3 regions of the Streptomyces sp. NPDC021019 genome follow, and region 3 is predicted to be linked to each of the others. Evidence: riboswitches for the same ligand, from Rfam matches in the RefSeq annotation. Region 3 holds a riboswitch; each other region holds the start of a gene.
What was found. Region 3 has a riboswitch for thiamine pyrophosphate ahead of thiC (phosphomethylpyrimidine synthase ThiC). Riboswitches for the same ligand answer to the same signal wherever they lie in the genome.
Positions count from the first base shown of each region.

Region 1 (4,138 bases), on a different contig from region 3:
GCCGGGCCGACCGTACGGGGCGGCCCGGCGGGTCACCGGCCCGTCACAGGGCGGCGGACTTCAGCGGCACGGCGGGGTCGGCCACCTTCTCCGGGTCGAGGGCGGCCCCCGACTCGATGAGCCTGCGGCCCTGGGCCAGATCGCGCGGGCGGCCCACGGCGAGCACGGCCACCAGCGCGCCGGCGCGCAGCCAGCACACCGACCAGGCGGCGTCCGCCCCGTCGCCGCGCCACACCAGGGTGTCGGCGTCCGCGTGGTGGCCGGCGTACTGCACGAAGCGGCCGAACTGCTCGGACCAGAAGTACGGGACGGGGTCGTAGACGGGGAGCGGCCCCCCGTCCTGTACGGCCATGATCGCGGCTGCCGCGGTGCGCGGGCCCTGGAGGGCGTTGTCCCAGTGGTGGACCAGCAGGCGTGTCCCGTAGCGGGTGGAGGGGAAGGACGCGCAGTCCCCGACCGCGTACACATCGGGGAGCGAGGTGCGCAGCGCGCTGTCGGCGGTGACCGAGCCGTCCGGGCCGAGCGCGACCCCGGAGCCGGCGAGCCAGCGGGTGGCGGGGCGCGCGCCGATGCCGACGACCACGGCTCCGGCGGGCAGGACCCGGCCGTCGTCGAGGACGACGGCCCCCTCCTCGACGCGGTCGACCCGGGTCCCGGTGAGGAGTTCGGCGCCGCTGTCGGCGTACCAGGCGGCCATCGGGGCGGCCACCTCGGCGGGCAGGGCGCCCGCGAGCGGGCGGGCGGCGGCCTCGACGACGGTGACGGCGCAGCCCGCGGCGCGGGCGGCGGTGGCGAACTCCGCGCCGATCCAGCCCGCCCCGACGACGACCACGTCGTGCTGCCGGTCCAGGACGGGCCGCAGCCGCGCGGCGTCGTCGAGGGTGCGCAGCAGGTGGACACCGGGCACGCCCTCGGCGCCGGGCAGGGTCCTCGGCTCCGCGCCGGTCGCGAGGACCAGGGCGTCGTAGGACACCGGCCCGTCGGCGGTGTCCAGCACATGGTCGGCGGCGCGCAGCCCGGTGACGTCCAGGCCGAGGCGCAGGGTGATGTCCAACCCCTCGAAGTCGACGTCGAAGGCGGAGTCCTCGGCCTTGCCCAGCAGGACGGCCTTGGACAACGGCGGCCGGTCGTAGGGCTGGTGGGGTTCGGCGCCGATCAGGGTGACGGGCCCGGTGAAGCCCGCCTCGCGCAGGGCCACGGCGCTCCGCACGCCCGCCATGCCCGCACCGACGACCACGACGTGCCGTGGTGCCGCCCGCTGTTCCGTCTGCTCGCTCACTCGTCCACCTTAATCACCTGACGGGCCGTCAGGCAGGGGGGTGCCGGGAAGGAAACCAGGAAGCGACCCAGCAGGGAGCTCAGGAAGGAAGCTGTTCCACCACGCTGGTGCCGCTGCCCTCCTGGGACTCCCAGGCCCACCGCTCCTCCAGCCGCACCCGGCCGTCGGCGAGCTCGACGACCGTGGAGAGGCAGTGCCCGGACGAGGTCGTTCCGTCCTGCTTGAGCTGCACGTAGCGGAAGTCCAGCGCGTCCCCGTCGCGGGTGCCGACGAGATGACCGCGCTCCACGTCGCCACCCGCGTACTCGGCCCAGATCCGACCGTCCAGCTCGTGGTACGTGAAGCGGGTGCGGGTGCCGACCTGGCCCGGGGCCTGGTCGGCGACGGGCGACAGGACGAGTCCGTCGAGCGAACGGGCCATGGCGGGCGCTCCCTTACTGGCCGCGGGCGAGGGGGTCTAGGCTGGCCACGGTAGAACACTCGCGGGAGCCCGGACGCACCGGGCTGAGAGGGAGGCTGGCCGGCCTCCGACCGTACGAACCTGCTCCGGGTCATGCCGGCGAAGGGAGGGGCTGCACACTCATGCGCGTCTCGGAGAGAAGCTCCGGATCCGATGCCCTCGTCAAGAGAGGCTCCGGATCCGACGTCCTCGTCATCGGGGGCGGAATCATCGGCCTGGTCACGGCGTGGCGGGCCACCCAGCGGGGACTGCGCGTCACGGTCGCGGACCCGGAGCCGGGCGGCGGTGCCGCACAGGTCGCGGCGGGCATGCTGGCCGCCGTCACCGAACTGCACTACGGCGAGCAGATGCTGCTCGGGCTCAACCTCGCCTCCGCCGCCCGCTATCCCTCGTTCGTCGCCGAGCTGGAGGAGGCGAGCGGCCAGGACACCGGTTTCCGGACCTGCGGCACGCTCGCCGTCGCACTGGACTCCGACGACCGGGCGCATCTGCGCGAACTGCACGCCCTCCAGGAGCGTTCGGGCCTGGAGTCGGTCTGGCTGAGCGGCCGTGAGTGCCGCCGTCTGGAGCCGATGCTGGCCCCGGGCGTCCGCGGCGGCCTCCGGGTCGACGGCGACCACCAGGTGGATCCCCGCCGCCTCGCCGCGGCGCTGCTGACCGCGTGCGAACGGGCCGGGGTCGTGTTCCGCCGGACGACCGCCGAGCGGCTCGCCCTGGCCGGGGACCGGGCCGTCGGGGCGCTGCTCGGCGACGGTACGGAGTTCGCGGCCGATCAGGTCGTGCTCGCCGCGGGCAGTCTCAGCGGTCGGCTCGCCGGGCTCCCCCCGGAGCTCGTGCCGCCGGTCCGCCCGGTCAAGGGCCAGGTGCTCCGGCTCACCGTGCCCCGGGCGTACGCCCCCTTCCTCAGCCGCACGGTGCGCGCCGTGGTCCGGGGCGGTCACGTCTACCTCGTGCCGCGCGAGAACGGCGAGCTGGTCGTCGGCGCCACCAGCGAGGAGATGGGCTGGGACACCACGGTCACCGCCGGCGGGGTCTACGAGCTGCTGCGCGACGCCCACGAGCTGGTACCGGGCATCACCGAGCTGCCGCTCACCGAGACCCGGGCCGGTCTGCGTCCCGCCTCGCCCGACAACGCCCCGCTGCTCGGCCCGACCGCCCTGCCCGGTCTGCTGCTCGCCACCGGCCACCACCGCAACGGCGTCCTGCTGACACCCGTCACCGGGGACGCGATGGCCGACGTCCTGACCACCGGCGAACTGCCCGGGGCGGCCCGCCCCTTCACCCCCCGCCGTTTCGAACCCGCCGCCCTCGCCGCCCTCGTACCCCAGGAGCAGCCCGTATGACCCAGCAGCGAGCCGTACCGGAACCCGCCGCCACCGTCCCCGTGTCCGCCGCCCCCGTCTCCGTCTCGGTGAACGGGGAGGTCCGCGCCGTTCCCGCCGGAACGGACCTGGACGCCCTCGTCGCCACGCTGACCCCGGCCCGCTCCGGGGTCGCCGCCGCCGTCAACGAGAGCGTCGTCCCGCGCGGCCAGTGGGCCGCGACGAGGCTCGGCGAGGGCGACCGCGTCGAGGTCCTGACCGCCGTCCAGGGAGGCTGACCATGTCGGACGACGTCTTCACGCTGGGACCCGCCACCTTCGGCTCCCGGCTGATCATGGGCACCGGCGGAGCCCCCAGCCTGGAGGTGCTGGAGCGCTCGCTGATCGCCTCCGGCACCGAGCTGACCACGGTCGCGATGCGCCGGCTGGACCCGACCGTGCGGGGCTCGGTGCTCTCGGTGCTGGAGCGGCTCTCCATCCAGGTCCTGCCGAACACCGCCGGCTGCTTCACCGCGGGCGAGGCGGTGCTGACCGCCCGGCTGGCCAGGGAAGCGCTCGGCACCGACTGGGTGAAGCTGGAGGTGGTGGCCGACGAGCGGACCCTGCTGCCCGATCCGATCGAGCTGCTGGACGCGGCGGAGGTCCTGGTCGACGACGGGTTCACCGTGCTGCCGTACACCAACGACGATCCGGTCCTGGCGCGGAAGCTGGAGGACGTGGGGTGCGCGGCGATCATGCCGCTCGGCTCCCCGATCGGCAGCGGGCTCGGCATCCGCAACCCGCACAACTTCGAGCTGATCGTCGAGCGGGCCGGGGTGCCGGTGATCCTCGACGCGGGGGCCGGGACCGCCTCGGACGCGGCGCAGGCGATGGAGCTGGGGTGCGCCGCTGTGATGCTCGCCTCGGCCGTGACCCGGGCCCAGGAGCCGGAGCTGATGGCGGGTGCGATGCGTCACGCGGTGGAGGCGGGCCGACTGGCCCACCGCGCGGGCCGTATCCCCCGTCGTCACTTCGCCCGGGCGTCGTCCCCGGTGGACGGCCGGGCGACGCTGGACCCGGAGCGGCCGGCGTTCTGAGA
Region 1 covers NZ_JBIRQR010000002.1:348,858-352,995, forward strand. Annotated here, with positions in the region: gene ACH4RG_RS12495 (NAD(P)/FAD-dependent oxidoreductase) at 44-1,279, opposite strand; gene ACH4RG_RS12500 (hypothetical protein) at 1,359-1,700, opposite strand; TPP riboswitch at 1,752-1,864, shown strand; gene thiO (glycine oxidase ThiO) at 1,862-3,082, shown strand; gene thiS (sulfur carrier protein ThiS) at 3,079-3,339, shown strand; gene ACH4RG_RS12515 (thiazole synthase) at 3,342-4,136, shown strand.
Region 1: it holds a riboswitch for thiamine pyrophosphate, as region 3 does, so the genes downstream of both, thiO (glycine oxidase ThiO) here and thiC (phosphomethylpyrimidine synthase ThiC) in region 3, are expected to answer to the same signal.

Region 2 (4,138 bases), 2.0 Mb from region 3:
CTTCGCCCCGGTCAGCAGCCCCGCGTACTCGGTCTGCCGGAAGCAGGTACCGGTGGCGACCCCGGTGGGGGCCTCCTTCGGCTGCGGGTCGGCGTAGAGCACCTCGACGGGCGGGCTGGAGGCGTAGCTGACGACGAGCGGCCGGTCGGCGTTGGCCTTCTTGCCGCCCGCCGAGCCGGAGAACTCCTCGTTGTACGCCTGCTCCCAGCCGTCGACGACCTTGACACCGTTGGCCTTCAGCTTCTTCCAGTACGCCTCGTAGCCGTCCTCGCCCTGGGCGGCGATGGTGCCGAGCAGGAAGCCGAGGCCGGGCGAGGAACTCGCGGCGTTCTCGGTGACGAGGAGGTTCTTGTACGCGGGCTTCAGCAGGTCGTCGAAGGTCTTCGGCGGGGCGAGCTTCTTGTCGGCGAAGTACTTCTTGTCGTAGTTGACGCAGATGTCGCCGGTGTCGACGGGCGTGACCCGCTTCTTCTCGTCCATCTGTGTGTCCGCCGCGACCGTGTCCAGGCCCTTGGCCTCGTACGCGGTGAACAGGCCGTTGTCGAGGGCGCGGGAGAGCAGGGTGTTGTCGACGCCGAAGAAGACGTCGCCGCGCGGGGAGCCCTTGGTCAGGATCTCCTGGTTGAGCGCGGCCCCGGCGTCGCCGCTCTTGAGGATCTCGACCTTGTAGCCGGTCTCCTTCGTGAACGCCTTCAGCACCTTGTCCGAGACGTTGAAGGAGTCGTGGCTGACCAGGGTGACGGTCTTGGAGCCGGTGCCCTTGGACGCCCCGGAGCCCGCGGAGCCGTCGTCTCCGCAGCCCGCGAGCACGGTGACGCCGAGAGCGGCGGCGAGTGCGGTCGCCGCGTACTTCGTGGTGGTGTTCATGTGATTCCTCCTGGAGATGACCAGGAAGAGACGCGGCCCCGCCCGCCGTCCGGCGAACCGGAAGCGGGCAGGGCGCAACAGCTTGAGTAAGGTCCGAACTTCCTACCCGGAATGACCCGGGCGAGGTTCAGAGGGTCTGCGGCCAACCTGTCCTTGGTGCCGCACTCTCAGCGCTGTGGCGCTCCCCTGTCGGAATATGAAGTTGATTTCGGGCCCAGGCTACACCGGCGGATTTCGGCCGCCCGGGCGGGAGAGGCCAAGGGCTACGGAACAGCCCTCAGCGCTCGGAGGCCGCCAGCTGCCCGCAGGCCCCGTCGATCTCCTGACCGCGGGTGTCCCGGACGGTGACGGGCACGCCGTGGGCGGCGATGGCCTCGACGAAGGCCTTCTCGTCCTCGGGCCGCGAGGCGGTCCACTTCGAGCCGGGCGTGGGGTTCAGCGGGATCAGGTTGACGTGCACCCGCTTGCCCTTGAGCAGCCGGCCGAGCCGGTCGCCCCGCCAGGCCTGGTCGTTGATGTCCCGGATCAGGGCGTACTCGATGGAGATCCGGCGGCCGGACTTCTCCGCGTACTCCCAGGCGGCGTCCAGCACCTCGCGGACGTTCCACCGGGTGTTGACGGGGACCAGGGTGTCGCGCAGCTCGTCGTCCGGGGCGTGCAGCGAGACGGCGAGGCGGCACTTGAAGCCCTCGTCGGCGAAGCGCAGCATGGCCGGGACGAGTCCCACGGTGGAGACGGTGATCCCGCGCTGCGACAGGCCGAGGCCGTCCGGCTCCGGGTCGGTGAGACGGCGGATCGCGCCGACCACGCGGTTGTAGTTGGCAAGCGGCTCGCCCATGCCCATGAAGACGATGTTGGACAGCCGCGCGGGCCCGCCGGGCACCTCGCCGTCGCGCAGGGCACGCATGCCGTCGACGATCTGGTGCACGATCTCGGCGGTCGACAGGTTGCGGTCGAGGCCGGCCTGCCCGGTGGCGCAGAACGGGCAGTTCATTCCGCAGCCGGCCTGCGAGGAGATGCACATCGTGACGCGGTCGGGATAGCGCATCAGGACGGACTCGACGAGCGTCCCGTCGTGCAGCTTCCACAGGGTCTTGCGCGTGGTGTCGTCGTCGCAGCTGATGTGCCGCATCACGGACATCAGATCGGGGAACAGCGCCTCGGCGAGCTTCTCCCGTGATCCGGCCGGAATGTTGGTCCACTCGGCCGGATCGGCCGCGTACCGCGCGAAGTAGTGCTGCGAGAGCTGCTGGGCGCGGAACGGCTTCTCACCGGTCGCGGCGACCGCTTCCTTGCGCTCGGCGGGCGTGAGGTCGGCGATGTGCCGCGGCGGCTTCTTGGATCCGCGGGGCGCGACGAAAGTGAGTTCTCCGGGCTTAGGCATGGTTCATCCAGTGTCGCAGACAGACGGGCGAGGGCCCGCCGCCCTGTGGACGACGGGCCCTCACTCGCGAAACGTGCAGGTGAAACAGGGTGCCGGGGAGCCGGACGGTCAGCCGGAGCCGACGAACAGCACCAGCAACAGCCAGACGACCGGCGCGGTCGGCAGGAGCGAGTCCAGCCGGTCCATGATGCCGCCGTGGCCCGGGAGCAGGGTGCCCATGTCCTTGATCCCGAGGTCCCGCTTGATCATGGACTCGCCCAGGTCGCCGAGGGTCGCACTGGCCGCGACCGCGAGGCCGAGCAGCAGTCCCTGCCACCAGGCGCCGCCGTCGATCAGGAACTCCATGCACAGCGCGCCGGCGACCATCGCGAAGGCGACCGCTCCGAGCAGGCCCTCGCGGGTCTTCCCGGGGCTGATGCGCGGGGCGAGCTTGTGCGTGCCGAAGCGCCAGCCGACCGCGTACGCGCCCGTGTCGCTGACCACGGTGAGGACCAGGAAGGTCAGGACCCGCCACGACCCGTCGTCCGCCGTCAGCATCAGGGCGACGAAGGTGGCCAGGAAGGGCACGTAGAACGCCGCGAAGACTCCGGCCGTGACGTCCTTGAGATACCCGTCCGGCGGCTCGGTCATCCGCCAGACCAGCACCGCCAGGGCGGTCAGGGCCATGGCGATCCAGGCGCCCTCGGGTCCTCGCGCGTAACCCGCGACGACCATCGCGGCTCCGCCGACGGCCAACGGCACCAGGGGCGCCTTGATGTCCTTGCGTTCCTGGAGGCGGGAGGTCAGCTCCCAGAGGCCGACGACGACCGCGGCCACTATCACGCCGATGAAAGCGGCCTTCACGATGAACAGCGAGACGCCGATGACGGCGCCGAGACCCACGCCCACCCCTATGGCGGCGCGCAGATCACGCCCCGCGCGCTTCTTCTGCGGCGGGGGCGGCAGCGGGGTGGACATGGGCTCCTGCGGCTTCTCGTCTCGGAACAGGGGGCCGCTGACGTGAGCGGCTTCCCTGTCCCGGCCGTCGCGGCTCAGCGCGTCTCTACCTGCGTCGGGAACGTCCGGCACGTTGGGCATGGGCCGAGTCTGCTGGGCGCCATGCACATCGTGGGCAGGACCCGCCGGGGCAGCCCTCATCTCGGGCGTGCCCCAGTAACCGGCTCCTTGCGGGGCACCCCGGGAAGAGTCGTTCATCAGACTTCGAGCAGCTCGGCTTCCTTGTGCTTGAGCAGCTCGTCCACCTGCGCGACGTACTTCGCGGTGGTGTCGTCGAGCTCCTTCTCGGCGCGGCGCACCTCGTCCTCGCCGGACTCCTTGTCCTTGACGAGCTTGTCGAGGGTCTCCTTGGCCTTGCGGCGGATGGAGCGGATCGAGATCTTGGAGTCCTCGGCCTTGGTCTTGGCGACCTTGATGTACTCCTTGCGGCGGTCCTGGGTGAGCTCGGGGAACGTCACCCGGATGATATTGCCGTCGTTGCTCGGGTTGACGCCGAGGTCGGAGTCGCGGATCGCCTGCTCGATGTTGCGCAGCGCGGTCTTGTCGAACGGCGTCACGACGGCCATCCGCGCCTCGGGAACCGAGAACGAGGCCAGCTGGTTGATCGGGGTCAGCGCGCCGTAGTAGTCGGCGACGATCTTGTTGAACATCGCCGGGTGCGCGCGGCCGGTACGGATCGCGGCGAAGTCCTCTTTCGCGACGACAACGGCCTTCTCCATCTTCTCCTCGGCCTCGAGGAGGATTTCTTCGATCACCACGTGCTCCTGCGTGTCTTGGGTGGGCCCGGCGTCGTCATCGCCTGGCCCTGCGGGTCCTGCGTCGCGTCCTCACCTGCACGGTGTCCGACCGGCAGGCCGTTGTCCATCCTGGGGGGCCGTCAGGCCCGGGTGC
Region 2 covers NZ_JBIRQR010000001.1:2,262,099-2,266,236, reverse strand. Annotated here, with positions in the region: gene ACH4RG_RS10470 (thiamine ABC transporter substrate binding subunit) at 1-867, opposite strand, end outside; TPP riboswitch at 949-1,065, opposite strand; gene rlmN (23S rRNA (adenine(2503)-C(2))-methyltransferase RlmN) at 1,145-2,251, opposite strand; gene ACH4RG_RS10460 (phosphatidate cytidylyltransferase) at 2,360-3,445, opposite strand; gene frr (ribosome recycling factor) at 3,445-4,002, opposite strand; gene pyrH (UMP kinase) at 4,125-4,138, opposite strand, start outside.
Region 2: it holds a riboswitch for thiamine pyrophosphate, as region 3 does, so the genes downstream of both, ACH4RG_RS10470 (thiamine ABC transporter substrate binding subunit) here and thiC (phosphomethylpyrimidine synthase ThiC) in region 3, are expected to answer to the same signal.

Region 3 (4,138 bases):
CTGTTCCGGGCGGGGACGGCGCCACTCGTGGCGTTTCTCGACCGGACGGACAAGCTCGTGCCGCTCGGTCAGGAGCACACGCTGGGTGACTTCGACGGGAACCTGGAGGATGCACTCGGCCGCATCCTCGCCGAGGAGCAGAACGCGGGCTGACCGGGCGCGCACCCGATGCCCCGTCACCCCGTCTTACGACGACGGCCCCGACCTGTCCGCCCGGGTGCGGGCGTAGCCGCCTGGGCGCCGCCGGACCCCGGGCGGTCCGCGGAGACGACCAGCGCCGCGAGCACCGTGGTCACCGGCACCGAGGCGACCAGGCCGATCGACCCGACCAGCGTGCGGACGATCTCCTCGGCGACCAGCTCGCTGTTGGCCACCGTGCCCACACCGCTCTGGGCGATGGAGAAGAGCAGCAGCAGCGGCAACGCCGCGCCCGCGTACGCCAGCACCAGGGTGTTGACCACCGAGGCGATGTGGTCCCTTCCGATCCGGATACCTGCCCGGTACAGCCCCTTCCAACCCATCCGCGGGTCCGCCTGGTGCAGTTCCCAGACGGCGGAGGTCTGGGTGACCGTCACATCGTCGAGCACCCCGAGCGAGCCGATGATGACGCCGGCCAGCAGCAGACCGCTCATATCGATGTCCGGGTAGAGGCCGTGGATGAGGCCGGTGTTGTCGTCGGTGTTGCCACTCAGGCTCGCCCAGCCGATGAACAGGGAGCCCAACAACCCGATCAGCAGCAGCGAGATCAGCGTGCCGACGACCGCGACCGACGTACGGGCCGTCACCCCGTGGCACAGATAGAGGGCCGCCAGCATGATCGCGCTGGCCCCGATCACCGCCACGACCAGCGGGTTCGAGCCTTGCAGGATCGCCGGCAGGATGAACAGGGTCAGCACGGCGAACGACACGACCAGCGCCACCAGCGCCATCACCCCGCGCATCCTGCCCACCAGGACCACCGCCAGCGCGAAGATCCCGGCCAGCACCGCCATCGGGATCTTCCGGTCCACGTCGGTCACCGAGTACTGGAGGTCGCGCGGCGCGTCGGGGGCGTACGCGACGACCACGCCCTGACCCTCCTTCAGCTGTCGGGGGGCGTCCGGCTGGACCACCTCGACGAACTTCCGGCCCTGGTCGTCGCCGCTGGTCACCTCGATGGTGGCCTTCGCGCACTCCCCCTCCTGCTCGTTGACGGCCTCGCGGCCAGAGGGGGTGGAGGTATCCCCGGTCGGGGGCACCTGCGCGGCGTTGACGTCCGCGCAGTCGACCTTCACGACCTGGACGACCTTGCCGTCCTGGGTCTGTCGGTCGAATCCGACGCCGGTGCGCTCGTGGTCGGGCGCGCCGCCGGGCCAGAACGCGATCAGGCCGACGACGACTGCCGTCGCGAACGGGATCAGCACGGCGGCGATCACCTTGCGCAGGTGCCGGGAGACCGGAGCGGCCGGCCCGTGGCTGTGGGTGTGGCCGTGGCTGTGGCCCTGGGGCGGCTGGGGTGAGGGGTCGCTTCGAGGGGAGGTCACGGGGCGATCATCGCAAGAACAGGAGGGGCCATATGGTCAGCTCGCCCGAAAGGACGCTAGCGTGGAGGCACCTTTGCACACGCGGGAGCTCGGAGCACCGGGCTGAGAGGGCGCTGATCGCCGTACATCCGTACGGGACACGCTGCGCCGACCGCCGAACCTGTTACCGGGTAATGCCGGCGTAGGGAGTAGGTCTCATGACCACAGCGGACGCACGCACGCCTGCCTCGAAACAGAACGACGGAACGCCGGACGGCACGCCGGCCGACGGGACGCGGAACGACGAGGCCGGGAAGTCCATCGGCTGGCACAAGGGGTACGTCCTGGGCTCGCGCCCGGACCTCCGGGTGCCGGTTCGACAGGTGCACCTCACCAACGGCAAGGACGTGACGCTGTACGACACGTCGGGGCCGTACACCGATCCCTCCATCGACACCGATGTCCGGCGGGGCCTCGCGCCCCTGCGGGAGAACTGGATCATCGCCCGCGGCGACACCGAGGAGTACGCGGGCCGGCCGGTCCGCCCCGAGGACGACGGGCTCAAGCACACCTCGCCGCGCGGCGGACTGCGCAACCTCGACGCCGTCTTCCCCGGCCGCCCGCGCCAGCCGCGCCGCAGCCGCGACGGACGTCCCGTCACCCAGCTCGCGTACGCCCGGCGGGGGGAGATCACCCCGGAGATGGAGTACGTGGCGATCCGGGAGAACGTGGAGCCCGAGGTCGTCCGCGAGGAGATCGCGCAGGGCCGGGCGGTGCTGCCGGTCAACGTCAACCATCCCGAGATCGAGCCGATGATCATCGGCAAGCGGTTCCTGGTGAAGGTCAACGCCAACATCGGCAACTCGGCCGTCACCTCCTCCATCGAGGAGGAGGTGGACAAGATGACCTGGGCGACGAAGTGGGGCGCCGACACGGTCATGGACCTGTCCACCGGTCGCAACATCCACACCACCCGGGAGTGGGTGCTGCGCAACTCCCCCGTGCCGATCGGCACCGTCCCGCTCTACCAGGCGCTGGAGAAGGTCGACGGCCGGGCCGAGGAGCTGACCTGGGAGATCTACAAGGACACCGTCATCGAACAGGCCGAGCAGGGCGTGGACTACATGACGGTGCACGCCGGTGTGCGCCTGCCGTACGTCCCGCTGACGGCCCGCCGCAAGACCGGCATCGTCTCGCGGGGCGGCTCGATCATGGCGGCCTGGTGTCTCGCCCACCACAAGGAGTCGTTCCTCTACGAGCACTTCGAGGAGCTCTGCGAGATCCTCGCGACGTACGACGTCACCTACTCCCTGGGCGACGGACTGCGTCCCGGTTCGATCGCGGACGCCAACGACGAGGCACAGTTCGCCGAGCTGCGCACGTTGGGCGAGCTGAACACGGTCGCGAAGCGGTTCGGTGTCCAGACCATGATCGAGGGGCCCGGGCACGTCCCGATGCACAAGATCAAGGAGAACATCGACCTCCAGCAGGAGATCTGCGAGGAGGCGCCCTTCTACACGCTCGGCCCGCTGACCACGGACGTCGCGCCCGCCTACGACCACATCACCTCGGGCATCGGCGCCGCGATGATCGCCTGGTGGGGCACCGCGATGCTCTGTTACGTCACGCCCAAGGAGCACCTGGGGCTGCCGAACCGGGATGACGTGAAGACGGGCGTCATCACCTACAAGATCGCCGCCCACGCGGCCGACCTGGCCAAGGGGCACCCCGGTGCGCAGGAGTGGGACGACGCCCTCTCCGACGCGCGGTTCGAGTTCCGCTGGGAGGACCAGTTCAACCTGGCCCTGGACCCGGACACGGCACGGGAGTTCCATGACGAGACGCTGCCCGCCGAGCCGGCGAAGACAGCGCACTTCTGCTCGATGTGCGGGCCGAAGTTCTGCTCGATGAAGATCTCCCAGGACATCCGGCGTCAGCACGGTGGTTCGCAGCAGGAGATCGAGGAGGGCATGGCCGAGAAGTCGAAGGAGTTCGCGGCCGCCGGCAACCGGGTCTACCTGCCCATCGCCGACTGATGCGGGCCCGGCCGCCGGTCCACCCCCGGCGGTCGGCCCGTCCCCGGCGGTCGGTTCCTCCATGGGACCGAGGTCCGATCCGGCCGGGAACGTAGGGGCGCTCTGTGGCTTACCGAGTAACCACAGTCAGTTCAGCCTGGTTTGACATGGTTGGCTCCGTTGTCAAGCGACAGTATGGATACAGTCGTGTGGCAGCTGTATGTACGTTTGGCCCGCAGCTCACCTGCGCTTGACCCTTTCCTTATCTGTGGCTTACTTTCCGGCTTGCTTGGCTTGAAATTGGCGCCCCCTCGGAACGGGGGCCGGGGAGGGAATCACAGTGAACTGGTACCTGGACGTACTCAAGAACTACGCAGGCTTCAGCGGACGCGCGCGCCGCAAGGAGTACTGGATGTTCGTGCTCTTCAACTTCATCATCGCCGTGGTGCTGTCGGCGCTCGGCATGGCGATCGACACGCAGATCCCGTACTACCTCTACCTCGCCGCGGTCATCGTTCCGTCGCTGGCGGTCATGGTGCGTCGTCTGCACGACACCGGCCGCTCGGGCTGGTGGTTCTTCATCTCGTTCGTCCCGCTGGTCGGCGCCATCATCCTGCTCGT
Region 3 covers NZ_JBIRQR010000001.1:215,146-219,283, forward strand. Annotated here, with positions in the region: gene ACH4RG_RS00980 (SsgA family sporulation/cell division regulator) at 1-153, shown strand, start outside; gene ACH4RG_RS00985 (YibE/F family protein) at 177-1,523, opposite strand; TPP riboswitch at 1,595-1,728, shown strand; gene thiC (phosphomethylpyrimidine synthase ThiC) at 1,721-3,538, shown strand; gene ACH4RG_RS00995 (DUF805 domain-containing protein) at 3,858-4,138, shown strand, end outside.